3 regions of the Pseudarthrobacter sp. 05T312 genome follow, and region 1 is predicted to be linked to each of the others. Evidence: predicted binding sites of a transcription regulator. Region 1 holds the regulator's gene; each other region holds the start of a gene.

Region 1 (5,412 bases):
GTGATGGCGGACAGGTGGTACGGCAGGCGGACCAGGCGCAGGGCGTCGGTGACCTCGGGTGCAGCAGCCATGTAGCCGAGCCGGGCCCCCGCCAGGGCGAACGCCTTGCTCATGGTGCGGGACACGATCAGCCGCTCACGGCCGGGCAGGAGCGTCAGCGCGCTGGGCGTTCCGTCGTGCGCGAACTCGTGGTACGCCTCATCGACTATGACGATGGCCTGGCTGTCCGCACCGGCCTCGTAGACGGCCTCCACGACGTCCAGCCCAAGCCCGGTCCCGGTGGGGTTGTTGGGCGAGCAGAGGAACACGATGTTCGGCTGCAGTTCCTTGACCTGGCGGGCTGCGGACTCAGCGCTGAGATCGTAGCCTTCCGAGCGTTCCCCGGTGATGTACTGCGTGTCCGTTCCACTGGCCAGCAGTGGGTACATGGAGTACGTGGGCGGGAAGCCAAGGGCCGTGCGCCCTGGACCGCCGAAGGCCTGGAGGATCTGTTGCAGGACCTCGTTGGAACCGTTGGCTGCCCAAAGGTTGGTTTCGTCGAGCCCATGCCCGAGGTATTCCGCCAGGGCCTTCCGGAGCGCTGTGAACTCGCGGTCCGGGTAGCGGTTGAGGCCCGCGGCGGCTTCGGTAACGGCGGCGCTGATGGCGGCCCGCACATCGGCAGGAACACCATGGGTGTTTTCGTTGACGTTCAGCAGGATGGGGACGTCCAACTGGGGAGCCCCATAGGGAGTCAGTCCGCGAAGGTTGCTGCGGAGGGGAAGCCGGTTCAGACGTTCTAGCTGCTGGTTCACCTGAACAGTTTAGTTGCCGCGGCAACCGCCGGAAAATGTGACGGTTCCTGTTCGCTCCGGGCACGGCCAGGAGCGAGGCGGTGCCTGCAGCGCACCACACGGATCGCCGTGGCAGCTACTCAGTGCGTGGGAACGAACAGCTGCTGGCCTGGAAGGACGGTGCCGGCGTCAAGGTTGTTGAGCTGGACGATGTCCGCCACGACGTCGCGGGCGTCCCGGTCCGGAGCGACGGCGCCCGCAATGGCCCACAGCGACTGGCCGGACTGCACGGTCACCGTGACGGTGGGCGTCACGGCAAGGTCGGCGGCCGAGTCCGAGGCCTTGGCCGGGGAGTGGAAGAGGCCTGAAAGCGACAGCAGGAGTACAGCCAGGAGCACGAGCGGAACTCCGATCAGGACGATCCTCCCCCGGCGGGTCAGCCGCAGGGGTGCGGACGAAGGTGAAACCTGGTGAAGAGATAAAGCTGACATGAACTAAGCCCTCCTGGACTTGCCGTGCTGCCCGGGTGTCCGCCCGCTGCTGCCTTGCCGTTCATATCGCGCCGGACTTCTCCCGGCCGCGTATTCGAATGGGGCACCTGCTGGTTAGAACACATGTTCGAACTTTGCTTGTTAAGTTTTAGCACCTATCAACGAACATTGTCGAGACTCGCTAGAACAAATGTTTGAAAAAGCAATGTGGCTGGCCTAGTTTTGAAACCACAGAACATCCACCACTGAAGTTGAACAGCAGGGTCTGACAATGACAGTGGGAGTCCTTCCGGCGGCACTGTGGAACAGCGGCACACGGAAGATCCGGCGGCAAGCGAAAGGCATTGGCGAATATGGCAGCAGCAGCCGCCGGGGGCAGGACCGCCCCGCAATCCAAGAGGACAGCCAAGGGCCTGACCCCACGGCAGAAAAAGATCCTCGAAACCATCCAGCGCTCGGTCAACGAGAACGGTTATCCGCCCTCCATGCGCGAGATCGGCGATACCGTCGGCCTTGCGAGCCTGTCCAGCGTGACCCACCAGCTCTCACAGTTGGAGAAGCTGGGTTACCTGCGCCGCGACCCCAAGCGGCCGCGCGCCATGGAAGTGCTGATGCCGCTCACGCTCGACGGCGGGGGCAAAGGCGCCGGCGCGTCTCCTGCGCCGCAGGCTGCGGGCGGCGGCGCCACGGTCACCGAACTGCCCACCGCGCTGGATACGGCCATGGTTCCGCTGGTGGGCCGGATTGCCGCCGGCGGCCCCATCCTCGCCGAACAGCTCGTGGAAGACGTCATGCCGCTGCCCCGCCAGCTGGTGGGCCAGGGCGAACTTTTCATGCTGAGGGTGGCCGGTGACTCCATGGTGGACGCCGCCATTTGCGACGGCGACTGGGTGGTGGTGCGGCGGCAGGCTGACGCTGCCAACGGGGACATTGTTGCTGCCCTGCTGGACGACGAGGCGACCGTGAAGACGTTCCGCCAGCGCGACGGACACACCTGGCTGCTCCCCCAGAACACGCAGTACGAACCAATCCTGGGCGACCACGCCACCATCATGGGCAAGGTCGTCTCAGTCCTGCGTTCGCTCTAGCCTGCGCACGCCTGCGCGGCATCCGCGCAGGCGTTGTCCGGCGGTTTCTCAGGAAGCGTCTGCACCAAGCCGGGTGAGCGCAGCCAGCGCCTTGGCGCGATCGGTGGTGGCCCAGAACGGGGGCAGCGCCCCGCGCAGGAATCCCGCATAGCGTTCGGTGGCCAGCCGTGAGTCCAGGACAGCCACCACCCCTTTGTCCCCGGTAGACCTGATCAGGCGGCCGGCGCCCTGCGCAAGCCGGATGGCCGCGTGGGTGGCGGAAACGGACATGAAGCCGTTTCCCCCTGCCTGCGCCACGGCACGCGAACGCGCCGTCATGAGGGGATCGTCCGGCCGCGGGAAGGGGATGCGGTCTATCACCACCAGCCGGCAGGATCCTCCGGGAACGTCGACGCCCTGCCACAGGGACATGGTTCCGAAGAGGCAGGTGTCCGGTTCGTCGGCGAATTGCTTCACCAGGGCGGTCATGGTCGACTCGCCCTGGCAGAGAACAGTCATATTGAGCTTGGGCCGGAGGGCATCGGCGGCCTCTTCGGCGGCCCGACGCGAGGAGAACAGGCACAGGGCGCCCCCACCGGATGCCTTGATGAGTGCTTCGAGTTCTGACAGCGCTTCCGGTGACACGCCGCGGCCGGGCTTGGGCAGGTGGCCGGCGACGTAGAGGATGCCCTGTTTGGGATAGTCGAAGGGCGAGCCAACATCCACGCCCGTCCAGCTGGGGGCTCCGTCGCCTACCAGGCCCAGTCCCCCGGCCGCCGGTTCAAAGGCGGAGCCAATGGCCAGGGTGGCAGAGGTCAGCACGACGGTATGGTCCGCAAAAAGCCCCTCCCGCAGCCTCCCGGCGACGGATAGTGGGGCTATGTTGATCAGCACCGGTGCACTGTCATCGGGCGGTGAGTATCCCTGGCCGGGGTCGAAGGTGCTGGCGCGGGAAAACCACACCACTTCGCGGTTCTCGCGTGCAGCAATGAGCCTTTCGCAGAGTTCCAGGATGAGCATCAGCCGGGAACGCGCCAGCTGCCGCCCGCCGTCGGCTGTGGTGTTGCTGTCTCCTTTGGAATCGGACAACGCGGCCCGGCACGCTTCACGCAATTGGTCCACGCAGTCGAGCTGTTCATCGTTCAGCCCGTTGGGAAGCAGACCGTTCGGCGCGCCGGCAAGAGCCAGCTCCAGGTTTGCAGCTGCGGCGTTCAGGGCATCAACGGTGATGGCGGTATGTTTCCGGGCACCCGAAGCGGCAGCGTGGACCATAGCCACGGACAACTGTCCGGACACGGCGCCAGTGACCCGGTCCTGCAGTTCGTGCGCTTCGTCCACCACCACGACGTCGTATTCGGGCAGGACCGCGAGTCCCTCGAACGCGCTGACGGCCAGCATGGCGTGGTTGGTCACCACCACATCGGCGTCGGCTGCGTCCTGGCGGGCGAGTTCGCTGAAGCATTCGGCGGCCATTGGGCATTTCTGTGCCCCCAGGCATTCCATCGACGTCACGGAAACCTGGCGCCAGGCACGGTCGGTCACACCCGGCAGGAGCTCGTCCCTGTCGCCGGTGGCTGTCTTTTCAGCCCATTCGCGGAGCCGCACCACTTCCTTGCCAAGCTGCGACGATGGTCCGCCCACGGAAGCAGCGAAATGTGGAACGCTGGTGTCCTCTCCCAGGGAGAAGAGCTGACCTTCCGAGGGCTCCTCTGACGGGAACCCGCCTTCAAGCTTGTGGCGGCAAACGTAGTTGGACCGCCCCTTGACCAGGGCAACCTTGACCGGCCGGTCCAGTGCCGGCGTGATGTTCTTCAGGAGCCGGGGCAGGTCCCTGCCCACAATCTGGGTCTGCAATGCCAGCGTGGCCGTGGACACCAGGGCCGGCTTGTTGCTTTCCAGGGCATGGGCGATAAGCGGCACCAGGTAGGCGAGCGATTTGCCGGTGCCGGTGCCTGCCTGGACCAACAAGTGGTTGCCCGTTTCGATGGCCCGGGCCACCTGGCGGGCCATTTCGTGTTGTCCGGTGCGGCTTTGTCCGCCCATGCCGGCGACGGCGCGGTCGAGCAGTTCAATAACGAACTGCTCGCCCGCCGTCTGCGCAGCTTCGCCGGCCGCGGGGTCAGTCATTGACGACGAATGGTTCCAGTTCAGACGCGAGGCCCTCCCGGACCATCACGGCAGCCCTGGTGCCTGCCTCAACGTGGTCCAGGCTGAGGATTTCGGCGTCGGACTCGTGGAGCTTGCTGAGCAGGTCCCCGCGGTCGTACGGAATGAGCAGCTCCATCTTGACCGATGGCCGCGGAATGGACTCACTGATGGCCTTCAGGAGTTCCGGAATGCCCTCCCCCGTGCGGGCCGAAACCACGACGTGCCGAGGCTCGCGCTGCTTGAGCCGCTCCACCACAAAGGGGTCCGCCGCATCGGCCTTGTTCAGGACGATGATCTCCGGCACCTTGCGCGCGTCGACTTCGCTGAAGACCTTCCGGACCGCGGCGATCTGCCCTTCCGGATCGGGATGCGACACGTCCACCACATGCAGGATCAGGTCCGAGTCTGCCACCTCCTCGAGGGTGGAGCGGAAGGCTTCCACCAGCTGGGTGGGCAGCGAACGGACGAACCCGACGGTGTCCGCCAGCGTGTACCCCAGGCCGTCAGCGGTCTCAGCCTTGCGGACCGTGGGATCAAGGGTGGCGAACAGCGCATTCTCCACGAGGACCCCAGCGTCGGTGAGCCGGTTGAGCAGCGAGGACTTGCCGGCGTTGGTGTAGCCGGCAATCGCCACGGAGGGTACTTCATTGCGCCGTCGGTTGGCCCGCTTGGTCTCGCGTGCCGGCTTCATGGCGGCGATTTCGCGCCGCAGCTTGGCCATGCGCGTCCGGATCCGGCGCCGGTCGAGTTCGATCTTGGTCTCACCGGGGCCACGGGAGCCCATGCCCGCGGCGGCGCCGCCCACCTGGCCACCAGCCTGGCGGGACATCGACTCACCCCAGCCGCGCAGGCGGGGAAGCAGGTATTCCAGCTGCGCCAGTTCCACCTGCGCCTTGCCTTCGCGGCTCTTGGCGTGCTGGGCGAAGATGTCCA
Region 2 (5,412 bases), on a different contig from region 1:
AGGAAAAGCCCAGGTTGTTGATGATCCCCAGTTCATGGTCCAAACGGGCCAGCATGTCCCGTTCCGCCGTACCTCCGATGCCAGGGAACCGCCTGCCGATTCCCGCATGGCAGCGCTGGAGGAGTTCTGTATGGGGATCCTGGCTGATACCGATGACGGCAGCTTCCGGCACCACGGGCTGTTTCCATCCCATGTCAGTGGCGGGGTCGATCCTGCAGAGGTCGGCGAGCGCCTCGGTCTGCGCCATCAATTGCTTGAGGTCTGCGGCACCATAACCGGCGGCGGAGATGATTTCCTTGCCAAGGCCCAGCATTTGATCCGCTGATTTCAACCACCCCTGGCCAGTGGGTTGCAGCAGTGGTTCCCCTGCCAGTTCAGGCAGGGACTTCAAGGTCCGTGCAGAGTCCAGGACATCTGCGGTTGGTGCGCCGTCCGCTGCGCAATACCGGACGGCGTTGGTGAGGACTGCAGGAACGTGGTGTTCCTCCGCGAGCCGCAGCATGCGCACAGCGTGCGCCGTGCTGAATGGGCTGCCTGGCGCGCTGAGTTGGGAGACGGTTTCCGCCACCACCGTTCCGGCGGGCATTGCGTCAAGCCATTGCTTGAACAGGGTCCTGGGACGCAGGTAGCGCCGCCCGCCCATGGCCCGGCCCACGTCCGAGTCCGGGCCGAGCAGTACCGTCAGCACCGGCTTGAGGGTCTTGGGGTCAAGGGTGCGGGAGGCCAGCTCGGCCCGGGTAACCGCTGCCGGCACCACTCCCCCGGCTTTCCCGGAGGTCCTCGCGTGCGCATCGGAAACAAGCCGGCACAAGGCGCGGTAGCCGGCACCGTTGTTCTGCCCCCTGGCCAGCACCACCACCCTGCCGGCTACCTGGGTGCGGTGATCGCCGTCGTCGTCAAATACCGCAAGGTCCACCCCCACAATGGGGTCGATGCCCGCCGCCATGCAGGCTTTGAGGTGCTTGATGGTGCCGTACAGGCCGTCCCGGTCGGTGCAGGCGAGGGCTGTGGCGCCATCGGCGGCGGCAGCCATGGCCAGTTCCTCCGGCCAGGAAACTCCGTAATGGGCGCTGAAGGCTGTGGAAACGTGCAGGTGGGTAAAGCTCATGCTGTTCCGGGTCAGGCAGTTCTGGGGTGAAGGGCGTCATGGATGCGCACCAGCCGCCAACGGTTGCTGCGGAGATGGCGGGAAAGGTCAAGGGTCAGGGCTTCTTCCCCGGGCTGGTCCTGCGCGGCGGCGGAACGGGAGGCCCCCCGGGCTGGCAGCACCTGGACCCGCCAGATTTCGTGGTCCACTACTCCGGGCCCGCTGCCCAGCGGAGCCCTGCTGTCCTCAGCCCACCACTGCCGGCGTTCGTACCAGCGGACGGGTTCTGCGCAGACGGTGTAGGACACACCGGCCCACACCAATGATTCCGGCTCACCGGTGGCAGCACACGCCACGTCAACGGATTCGCTGAACATGCCCATGCGCACCTCCCGGACCTGGCCCATCACAACTATATTCGAACATGTATTCGAATAAAATCAGTCTACGCCGGGTTCGCACCAAAACATAGGCGGGGGTGGACGGGGCGTGCGGCAGGGAGCAGGATGTTGGCATGAGTACCGATGACGCGCTCCTGAAGCAGGCCAGCATCAAGACCCAGGACTCCACCCTGGTTGCGACGTTCGATATCGACGGCACCATTCCGGTATCGGGCGCCTACGTGGTGGGGCTGATGGGGGCCTCGCCCGACTATTCGGCGCAGCGCCGGCTGTGCATTGAATTCATGAACGGGGAGGCAATCGCCTGCTACTCGTTCAACCGGGACCAGGGAATCGAGGAGGATTTCGACCTGTCCGGAGTGTCCCACTCGGAGAACAGCATCACCGGAAGCTTTCCCATGACGGCCTTGAACGGGCTCGGGAAGGGGCACGTCCTGTCAGCCTTCAGTGAAGCGGACGGCCGGGAGTTCCAGCACGGGGTGCCGGTGGAGGAAGCTCTTTAGGCTTCCTCAGCTGTTTTCTTTGTGGATCCGCAGTTCAAGTTCAATGAATGCGGAGATCATGGCCCGGTAGGTTGCTTCAACGATGTCCGGGTCGATGTCCTTTTTCTCCGCAGCCGACCGCACGTGTTCGATGATCCGCTCCACGCGGCCCGGGGCACGCACTTCCGCGTCGTCGCCCTTCAGCGTGCCGGCGATCCTGATCAGCCGCTCGCGGCGGGCGATCAGGGTGACGATCTGGTCATCGACTTCGTCAACGGCCACCCGGACAGCAGCGAGCTGTTCCCTGTCGGCGCGGGCATCCCGGTCGTTTCCTTGAATTGTCGCCATCATCTGACACTATCGAAGCATGGAGCCCAGAGTCGACTTTATTTCCCTCGGCGTGCGCAGTGTCGAGGAGTCCCGTGCCTTCTACGTTGATGGCCTCGGTTGGCCGGTCCACCGCGAAGTTGCCGGGGAAGTGCTGTTCATCCAGGTGAACCACGGCCTGGTGCTTTCGCTCTGGGATGCCCGCCAGATGCAGGCCGAAGCCGTTACCGGCCGACCTGACGGGATTCCCTGCATTACCTTGAGCCACAACCTTGGCAGCCCCGAAGAGGTGGACAGCGTCATGGAACAGGCCGCTGCCGCGGGGGCAGCAGTTATTGCCGAGCCCGTCACCAAGGCCTGGGGCGGCTACACGGGGTACTTTGCCGATCCCGACGGTTTTCGCTGGGAAGTGGCGTACAACCCCACCTGGGCAGTGGACGACGCCGGTACGGTCACCGTCTGAGGGCAGTACACCCCGCGCAGGGCTGCTAGAATAGCGCTTCCACCGGGCGGATGAGTTCCGGACCGTTGTTGCGGACGTTGCCCACTTCCTTGCCCACCGATTCCACGTGCCAGTCCGCAGCGGCGTCCTTGACCCCTGACCGCACCAGGTCAACCAGCGCGGCGGCATCATCGGCCTGCGGGTCCAGCCAGGCCTCCATGGTGGACTTATCCATGGGCAGCGGCACCCTGTCGTGGAGTTCGGTCAACTTCCCAAAGATGGTGGATTCCGCCCCGGGCGGAGGGGTGTCCGCCGTGAGGATCGAGGTGGACAGCAACCAGCGGCCCGGCTCCCCCTCCGGAACGGACGGGTCCTTCCACCACTCATACAGGCCGGCGAAGGCCAGGCCGCGGTCCCCACCGGGATGGACGTAGTACGGCTGCTTCGCCTTCCCCGGGCCTTGCTTCCATTCGTAGTAGCCATCGGCCGGGACGGCACAGCGTCGGGACTGCACAGCCTTGCGGAAGGCAGGCTTGTCCAGCACCGATTCACTCCTGGCGTTGATCATGCGGGAGCCGATGCCTGGATCCTTGGCCCAGGACGGAACCAGGCCCCAGCGCGCCACGTGCAGCTGGCGCACCTGGCGGGGCGCGGCACTGTCCTCCACCAGCCGCTCCAGCACGATCGGGACGGCGTCGGTGGGTGCGACATTCCACGACGGCGGGATGCTCACCTCATCCTCGAGTTCGGCGTCGAACTCGGCCAGGAGGTCCCCCACGGCTCGTGCCATTACGTAGCGTCCACACATGGCACCAGCTTGCCACCGCGCGCCACAAACTGTCATCCGGGCACCGCAGCAGCCTATCGACACCCGGGAATACCGGCCGCCGCGCTACGGTTGACAGTAAGGAAACCTTTCAAGCGACGTTTAGGAGATCCCTGTGGACTTCACTCCCGAATCCGGCACCATCACCATGTTTTCCACCACGTGGTGCGGCTACTGCAACCGGCTCAAGAAGCAGCTGGACGCCCAGGGGATTGGCTACAACGAAATCAACATCGAAGAGGTGGACGGCACTGCCGAGCTCGTGGAGCAGCTGAACGGCGGCAACCGCACCGTCCCCACGGTCCTCTTCCCTGACGGCACCGCGGCCACCAACCCCTCCGCCGCCGAGGTCAAGAGCCGCCTGGCTGCCTGACCGGCCGCCCCGGACCCCTTGCTGCGGGTCATGCCCCCAGGCTGCTGAAGGAAGCAGTTTCCAGGGTGGCATGGCCCGCATACGTTTTCAGGAGGGCCTGTTCCACTGCGGCCACGTCCACACCCGGCACCAGGTCATTGGCGGCGCCGGCGGTGGCAGGATCCCAGTCCAGGCCAAGCGCCGCGTAACTGTCGGTAAGCACTTTGCGGATCGGGGCGGAGTCCTCCACCACGATCACCGAGCTGAAGAGCCACGCACCGGAGACCACCCTTTGGGCGGTGCCCACCAGTTTCACCCTGCGGGAACTGTCCGTGGCATCGGTTCCGTGGACGCTGAACTCGCCGGGACAGTACTCGCCGGGGATCTCCCCTACCGCCGCCTGCACGCCTACGTGCTGCAGCGCGTCCGCGAACAGGCCGCCGAAGTACCCGAACCGGGCCTTGGATCCGGCGACGGCATCCGTGTCCGGCTCGATGTGGTCCACCACCAGGGTGCCCCGGTGGTAGGCGGCTGCGCGTCCGCCTGCCCTCCGGACCAGGGGTTCGAAACCGTTGTCGCGGCATGCCTGGGCAGCGGCCTTAAATCCCGGCAGGCGCGTATCCCGCTGCCCGAACGCCACCGTGGGCGCGGGCCGGTACAGCCGCAGGGTGGGACCGATTCCGCCGCTTCGCGCCCTCGCCAGCAGCTCCAGCCCGAATTCAAGGTCGCGGCCCGCGCCGAGCGACACATCCTGCCGCACCACGGTGAGCGTGCTGGATCCGGTACCGGTGTGGTGCATAGTGCGGGGCTCCCAGGCATTCAGCGTCGACAGCTTCGGTGGCGACAGGTTCAACACCTGCGGATGGGCAGGCCATCCCTAGGTTACGCCCGACGCCGGCGGCGGCCTTAACGCCCCCGGCGCCCCACCCACAGGGCATGCAGCAGCGGAACGGCGGATGCGGTCATCAGCACATTGCCCAGGGCAACATCGTCGGGCCGGACCACTGCCCCGGCGAGCAGCAGGGCTCCGAAGACCAGGGCGGACGCCGAGCGGCGCACCGCCCGGTCCAGCCGGGCAGCCTGGCGCTCCAGGCGCGGGACGGCAACCTGCAGCGATCCCTCCTCCAGGCGGCCTGCCAGGGCGTCGAGCCGGCCTGGCAGGCGGAAGGCAACAGCGGCGGCGTCGATGGCCTGGCGGGCCGCGTCCTGCACCACGTTGCCCCGCTCGTTCCGCAGCAGCCGGGCGGCGTACGGCTCCACCGAGTCCCAGAGGTTGAAACGCTCGTCCAGGGCACTGCATACTCCGGAGGTGAGGGACATGGCCCGGATGATGAGCAGGAAGTTTTCCGGCAGCTGGAACGGCAGTGAGCGGACCACGTCGCCGAACTCCACTGCGAAGTCACGGAACTCGCGGGGGTCCACGTCGCGGAGTTCGGCGAAGCCCATGCCGCCGAAACGGGCAAAGAGCTGGGTCATGGCGCGCTCCAGGCCAACG
Region 3 (5,412 bases), on a different contig from region 1:
TGGCGACTGCCAGTTCAAGGGCGACGGCTCTTTCCACCAACGGAAAGGAAAGCCGGATATGACAAGGTCAAAACGACGACACAAGCCATGGGCGTTTATGAGTTTCCTCGTGAACCTCACGGTGGGCATCACGCGCATCATTGTGCTCCTGGCTCAGGACTACGACCGGCCGTAACGCCATCGGCGGCAGCTGCCGGGTCACCGGTCCGGCAGCTGCACGTCCGCCACGGCCAGTTCGGGCCTCGGCCGCAGGTATCGCACCGCGTGCCGGAAGGAGTTTCCCGTCCAGGCAGTGTCCGCCGAGATTTCGATAACGATCGGCTCAACCAGCGTCAGCGCCACCGGCCCCTTGTCCTTGCTAAACCGATTGAGCATGGTCTCGGTGATCACCGCCGGCCATGGGTGCTCTCCGGCTGGTGACCTTATATACAGTGCCAACTCCCGTGAGGCCTTGGCGCTCAGCGGCGCTGACCGTCCAACGATACGCAGCCGGCCCTCGACCGGCAGGCCGGCTACCACATATTGCGGTCGGTCGATAGGGCCGACGACGGCTCCGCAGACCACGTCGACGACTTCTCGCCGCTTGACCTTAGTCCACTGCCGAACGGACCCCTGGTAAGGCTGGGCGGCGCCCTTGACGACAAGGCCTTCCAGTCCGGCATGATGCAGCTCATCGAACCACTTCAGGGCTTCGTCGCGGTCCCGGGTAACGGGTGAGAGGTTCAGCGGAGGCTCCCAGCCGGCGGCCAGTTGCTCCAGTAGTTCCCGGCGCTCGGCCAGGGACGTGCTTCTGATGTCGTGCCCCGCTACAGCCAGCAGATCGAAGGCAGCGAAGGAGGCCGGATGCTGCTTGGCGGCGGCGGCCAGGGCGCTCTTGGATGTGACCAGGCGGCGCTGCAGCGCGTCGAAGTCGAGCCGGTCTCCCGTCCAGATCACCGCCTCGCCATCCAGGACGCAGCCTGGCGGGATCAGCGCGGCCGCGGCCTCCAGCAGCTCCGGAAAGTAGCGTGAGAGATCTCGCCCCTGGCGGCTCCACAACGAGACGCCGTCGGCGCCGGCGACAATTGCTAACCGGAAGCCATCCCACTTGGGCTCATACATGCAGCCGCCGGGCAATGCTCCCGCCGGCGGGACTGATTCGGCACTCTTTGCCAGCGCCAGGGACACCGGCGGGCGCAGTGAAGAGGGAACGTCTTCTCTCATGCCGCCACCGTACGTCAGTCCTCGCTGATCGACTCCAGCAGCCACTGCTCGGAGAGGGGTTCGCGGCGCAGCTCAAACGTCGTCAACGGGGACATAGAATCAGTGCGCACCTGCAGCCGCCAGTGCTCGATGTCCACAACATTGCCGATGCCGACCGGGACGCTCCTGCGGGTCTCCCACCAGGAATCCCGCGTGAACCAGTGGACGGGCTCTGCTGCCACGGCCCACAGCTTTTCGTCGTACCGGACCGCCAGCGGAACGCCGGCGGTTGTGAAGCGGACCGGCACGGGAACGTTCAGGGCGGGTGCTTCGGGGATGGCTGTCATTACGGGTCACTCTTTCAGTGCGGTTAGGCGGCTTTGACGAGAGGGAGCTCGTCCCAGTGGGTGGTGTAGCGGGGTGAGAGCATGTCGCGTTTCATGGTCCAGTCGGGCCCTCCCCTGATGCCACCGTGGCCCAGGCCGATCGAGCCACGGCCGTACCTGCGGGCGACGTCCTCGAGGAGGGAGCCGATGTGCCGCTCCTCGTGCGGGTTCTCGAAGAGGGACAGCGGCGCCTGGTTGCCGGTTGGGCGCAGGTCGGTGACCATGATGCCGGCCCTGGCGTAGCGGATGCCTTCGACGATCCGCGGCAGGAGCGCGTGGGCAGCCTTGGTCAGGAGCACAGGGTCGGCGGTGGGCATCGGCAGCGGGACGCATACCGAGGGGTAGGACGTGTCTTTCGGGTTGAAGTGCGAGGTGCCGGCGAACGCGGTGAGGACCTTGGCCTGCAGCCCGTGCTTCGCCAGCCGCGCCGAGGCCTGCTGCCCGTAAACGCTCATCACCTGTCGGATGCCGGCAGCGGTGGTGATGGGCTTGGCGAAGGAGCGGGAGAAGATCAGCTGATCGCGCCCGATCCGCTCCTCCTCCATCGGGATGCACGGGGTGCCCTGCAGCTCCAGGACGGTGCGCATCATGACGATCGAGAAACGGTCGCGGATCACGACCGGGTCGGCGCGGACAAGATCGAGGATCGTGAAGATCCCCATGCCGTTCAGTCGCCTCGTCAGCCGGCCCGCGATGCCCCAGACCTCCTCTACGGAGAGCCGCTCCAGCAGTGTTTCCCGTACCGGCGCCGGGACGGACTCCCAGTGGCACACTCCCCCGAATGCCGGGTTGTTCTTGGCCCACTTGTTGCAGAGCTTCGCCAGGGTCTTCGTGGGCGCGATCCCGACGCAGACGGGCACGCCTACGTGCCGCCGCACCGCGGCCTTCATGGACCTGCCGAGGTCGAGCAGCTGCTCGGGTTCACCTTTGACGCCCAGGAACGCCTCGTCGATGCTGTACACCTCGAGCCACGCCGAGTACCGGCCCAGCAGTTCCATCACCCTGGCGCTGATGTCACCGTAGAGCTCGTAGTTGCTGGACAGGGCCACGAGCCCCCACTCCTTGGCCCTGGGGGCGAGCTTGAACCACGGATCGCCCATCGCGATGCCAAGCTTCTTGGCCTCCGGCGACCGCGTGACGGCGCAGCCGTCATTGTTGGACAGCACGATCACCGGTTTGCCCTCCAGAGAGGGGGCGAACGCCCGCTCCGCGGAGGCATAGAAGCAGTTGACGTCCACGTGGGCAATCTGCGGCATCCGCCGCATCACAGCCGGCTTAGACATGACCCGGTCCGCATCTGATGCGAAAGCGCGCGCTACACATGGTGAAGACACCTGGTGGCAACGCCCCAGATCGTCAGGTCGGAAAGGGACGGCACGGGGATGTCAGGGTAGGCGGGGTTCTCGGCCTGCAGCACGACGCCGCTGGCCGTGATCCGCAGCCTTTTGATGGTCAGCTCCCCGTCCAGGACCGCCACGACCACGCACCCGTCGTGCGGTTCGAGCGACCGGTTCACGATTAGTTCGTCCCCATCGATGATCCCCGCACCCCCCATCGATGATCCGGACACACGCACGATATAGGTGCTCGTGACGTCCTTGATCAAGTGTTCGTTCAGGTCGATCCGGCCCTCGAAGTAGTCCTGGGCAGGTGATGGGTAACCGGCCGCGACCGGCACCGGCGAGGCCAGGACCAGCAGCTTAGACATCCCCGCATCTACCACGCAGGGGCCAACAATTACACGCACAACACACCTTTTATTCGAACATACTTTCGACAACAAGTGTACGCGTGACCCCGGACAAAAGAGCCTGCCCGAACGCAATGCAGGGGTTGCACTGGCGAGGGGTAGCATTCGCGGAATGGACGATGAGCTCACGGCTCGCCTGGTGCGTCAGGCGAAGCAAGCACCGGCGGAGGGAGAGACAGCAGACGGGCCGACCGGAGGCTGTGCTGTCACTAAGGGCCGTCGGCCTGTCCGTTGAGGCCATCGCTCAAGAACTCGACTGCAGCATCTGCGTGGTTCAGGCTGCCCTGGATGCCGCCGTCGCCCGGCGCCCGCGCGGATTGGGGCGTGAAGAGCGCTTCCCGTACGAGCTGCACGTCCTTCTCGCTGCCAAGCTCCGCGATCACCCGGAGCTGCGCGACCTGGCCAGAGCGAACATCCGGCGCATGCGCGAAACGCCCAGAGCCCCAATGGCTGAAGGCGGGGTGGACCGGTGGGAGGAGATTCTGGACCTGCCGGTGGATGCGGCGGAGCTTGAGATGCTGCGAGGTGATGAGCTTGGCAGCGACCTCCGGCAAATGAGCCCCTTCGCCGGCGCCCTCGGCAAGGACGAACGCGAAATTGCGTTGAAGAAGGCGCAGCTAACGAGCGGACCGTAGCCAGACCAGGGATCAAGTGTCAGCCGGGTTCACCTTAGTGCTCCTCGCGGTTGCTTCTTACAGCGCAGCGAGGTTCGAGGGATAGCTCAGAGCAGGCTAATCCCTACCCCTCAGCCGTCAGTCCCAGCCCGGGAAGTTCGTCCACGATCCGGTTGGTTTCAAGACTGAGCCTGACAATCCTGCCAATAAGGTCGATGATGTAGCGCGGCTCCTTGTGCTCCCGAGACCAGTCATTCGGGTCGTTGACGATGCCGGATGCCTTGTCCGTCTTGACCTGGTAACGCTCCAGGATCCAGTCCAGGGCCGACCTCGAACCGAGCTTGTAGCGGTGGACCTCTTCAGGGATGCCTTCCAAGGTTATGCGCGAGTTGTAGATGATCCGGGTTTTGTCCCAAGATCCGGCCTTCCCTGCGTACCTGATCTTCGTGACGGCGTATTTGGCGAAGTCGTCCTGGCTAACGGCAAGGGCGGTCGTGGCCTCCTCTATAGGGTAAGGTTCCAGCGATTCGTAGCCGATGTGAAGATCAGACAGGGCCTGACCGGCGTTCACGAAGGCGCGGAACCGCTCTGGGCCAGGAACCTGCGGGATGCGCGGCAGCGTCTTCTTCAGGTCCGCGGCGAATGTTGTTCGGTACTCCACGGAGTGCAGGAGCCCGTAAACGTAGTGGAAGATGTCATCCTTTGTGACGCTCTCGCCGTAGGCGGCGCGATAGGCAGCGAGGGCGCTGTCCGTGATGTTGTCGGTCCGCTGCATCTGACCGTCACCGGTATCAAATAAGGTTCCGGCAACCGCTGGGGAATAGATGTATCGAGGAAAGAACTGCCCTGCGTCCATGAAATAACCGACATCGGGTAGGGCGTCCACTGCCATCAAGGAGAATGGGGTCCGAGGCGTGCCCGAAACGACGTAGAGACCAAAGTTTTCCGTCGTGGGCATGGGGTAAACCGACTGCAACTGGTACACCATGTCATTGAGTTGACGAGAGAAATGTACGCGCTGCCGGTTGAAAGGTCGATAGGAGGCATCTCGGTATCCGTCGAGTTTGGCCGAGTAGGTGATGCCTCGCTGGAGTTGAGACTTGTCTGCCCGGTTCCAGCTCAGCTTCGTTGGATCCGTATTGATAAAGCTATCCACGGGCTGACCTGCACCGTCCTTGGCGTAGCGCTCAACCTCGGAGTTGTAGAAGGCGACCATTGACTCCACATTTCTGCGAAGCTTCTCCTCCGACGCGTTGTAGACCCAAGCATCACGGTTAGTTTTGAGTCCACCCGTGTGCAAGGCGAAGATGCCTTGGCCACCTTCATGTTTGGCACTAATAGGCGGGAAGGTTTCAAAGTTCGCGCTCCGCTGGTTTATCCAGTCTCCGTTAGACGCAGGCGTTAGAACTTCCCAGGGGATGCTGTCCATGCTGGCCGCTTCCACGATTGAAAGCTTTTCAGAGCGGCTCAGGTAGTCCCC

Evidence for each region. Region 1 encodes LexA, which represses DNA repair genes until DNA is damaged. Its sites were predicted from a motif close to TCGAACANNTGTTCGA; they were not measured.
Region 2: a site for LexA is predicted at 1,506-1,521, ahead of AC1DIP_RS08270 (DUF6504 family protein). Genes of this name have one in related genera too.
Region 3: a site for LexA is predicted at 3,330-3,345, ahead of AC1DIP_RS02885 (LexA family protein). Genes of this name have one in related genera too.

Annotation. Positions count from the first base shown of each region.
Region 1 covers NZ_JBFTLY010000023.1:36,160-41,571, reverse strand. The annotation lists gene AC1DIP_RS20760 (histidinol-phosphate transaminase) at 1-794, opposite strand, end outside; gene AC1DIP_RS20755 (LysM peptidoglycan-binding domain-containing protein) at 914-1,264, opposite strand; gene lexA (transcriptional repressor LexA) at 1,618-2,352, shown strand; gene AC1DIP_RS20745 (ATP-dependent DNA helicase) at 2,401-4,458, opposite strand; gene hflX (GTPase HflX) at 4,451-5,412, opposite strand, start outside.
Region 2 covers NZ_JBFTLY010000004.1:130,963-136,374, forward strand. The annotation lists gene AC1DIP_RS08265 (DNA polymerase III subunit alpha) at 1-1,108, opposite strand, end outside; gene AC1DIP_RS08270 (DUF6504 family protein) at 1,120-1,470, opposite strand; gene AC1DIP_RS08275 (hypothetical protein) at 1,602-1,991, shown strand; gene AC1DIP_RS08280 (chorismate mutase) at 1,998-2,318, opposite strand; gene AC1DIP_RS08285 (VOC family protein) at 2,338-2,760, shown strand; gene AC1DIP_RS08290 (SOS response-associated peptidase) at 2,786-3,529, opposite strand; gene AC1DIP_RS08295 (mycoredoxin) at 3,681-3,938, shown strand; gene AC1DIP_RS08300 (lipoate--protein ligase family protein) at 3,967-4,716, opposite strand; gene AC1DIP_RS08305 (ABC1 kinase family protein) at 4,824-5,412, opposite strand, start outside.
Region 3 covers NZ_JBFTLY010000001.1:567,667-573,078, reverse strand. The annotation lists gene AC1DIP_RS02900 (ATP-dependent DNA ligase) at 199-1,203, opposite strand; gene AC1DIP_RS02895 (hypothetical protein) at 1,218-1,529, opposite strand; gene AC1DIP_RS02890 (Y-family DNA polymerase) at 1,553-2,851, opposite strand; gene AC1DIP_RS02885 (LexA family protein) at 2,884-3,315, opposite strand; gene AC1DIP_RS02880 (hypothetical protein) at 3,519-3,953, shown strand; gene AC1DIP_RS02875 (DEAD/DEAH box helicase) at 4,057-5,412, opposite strand, start outside.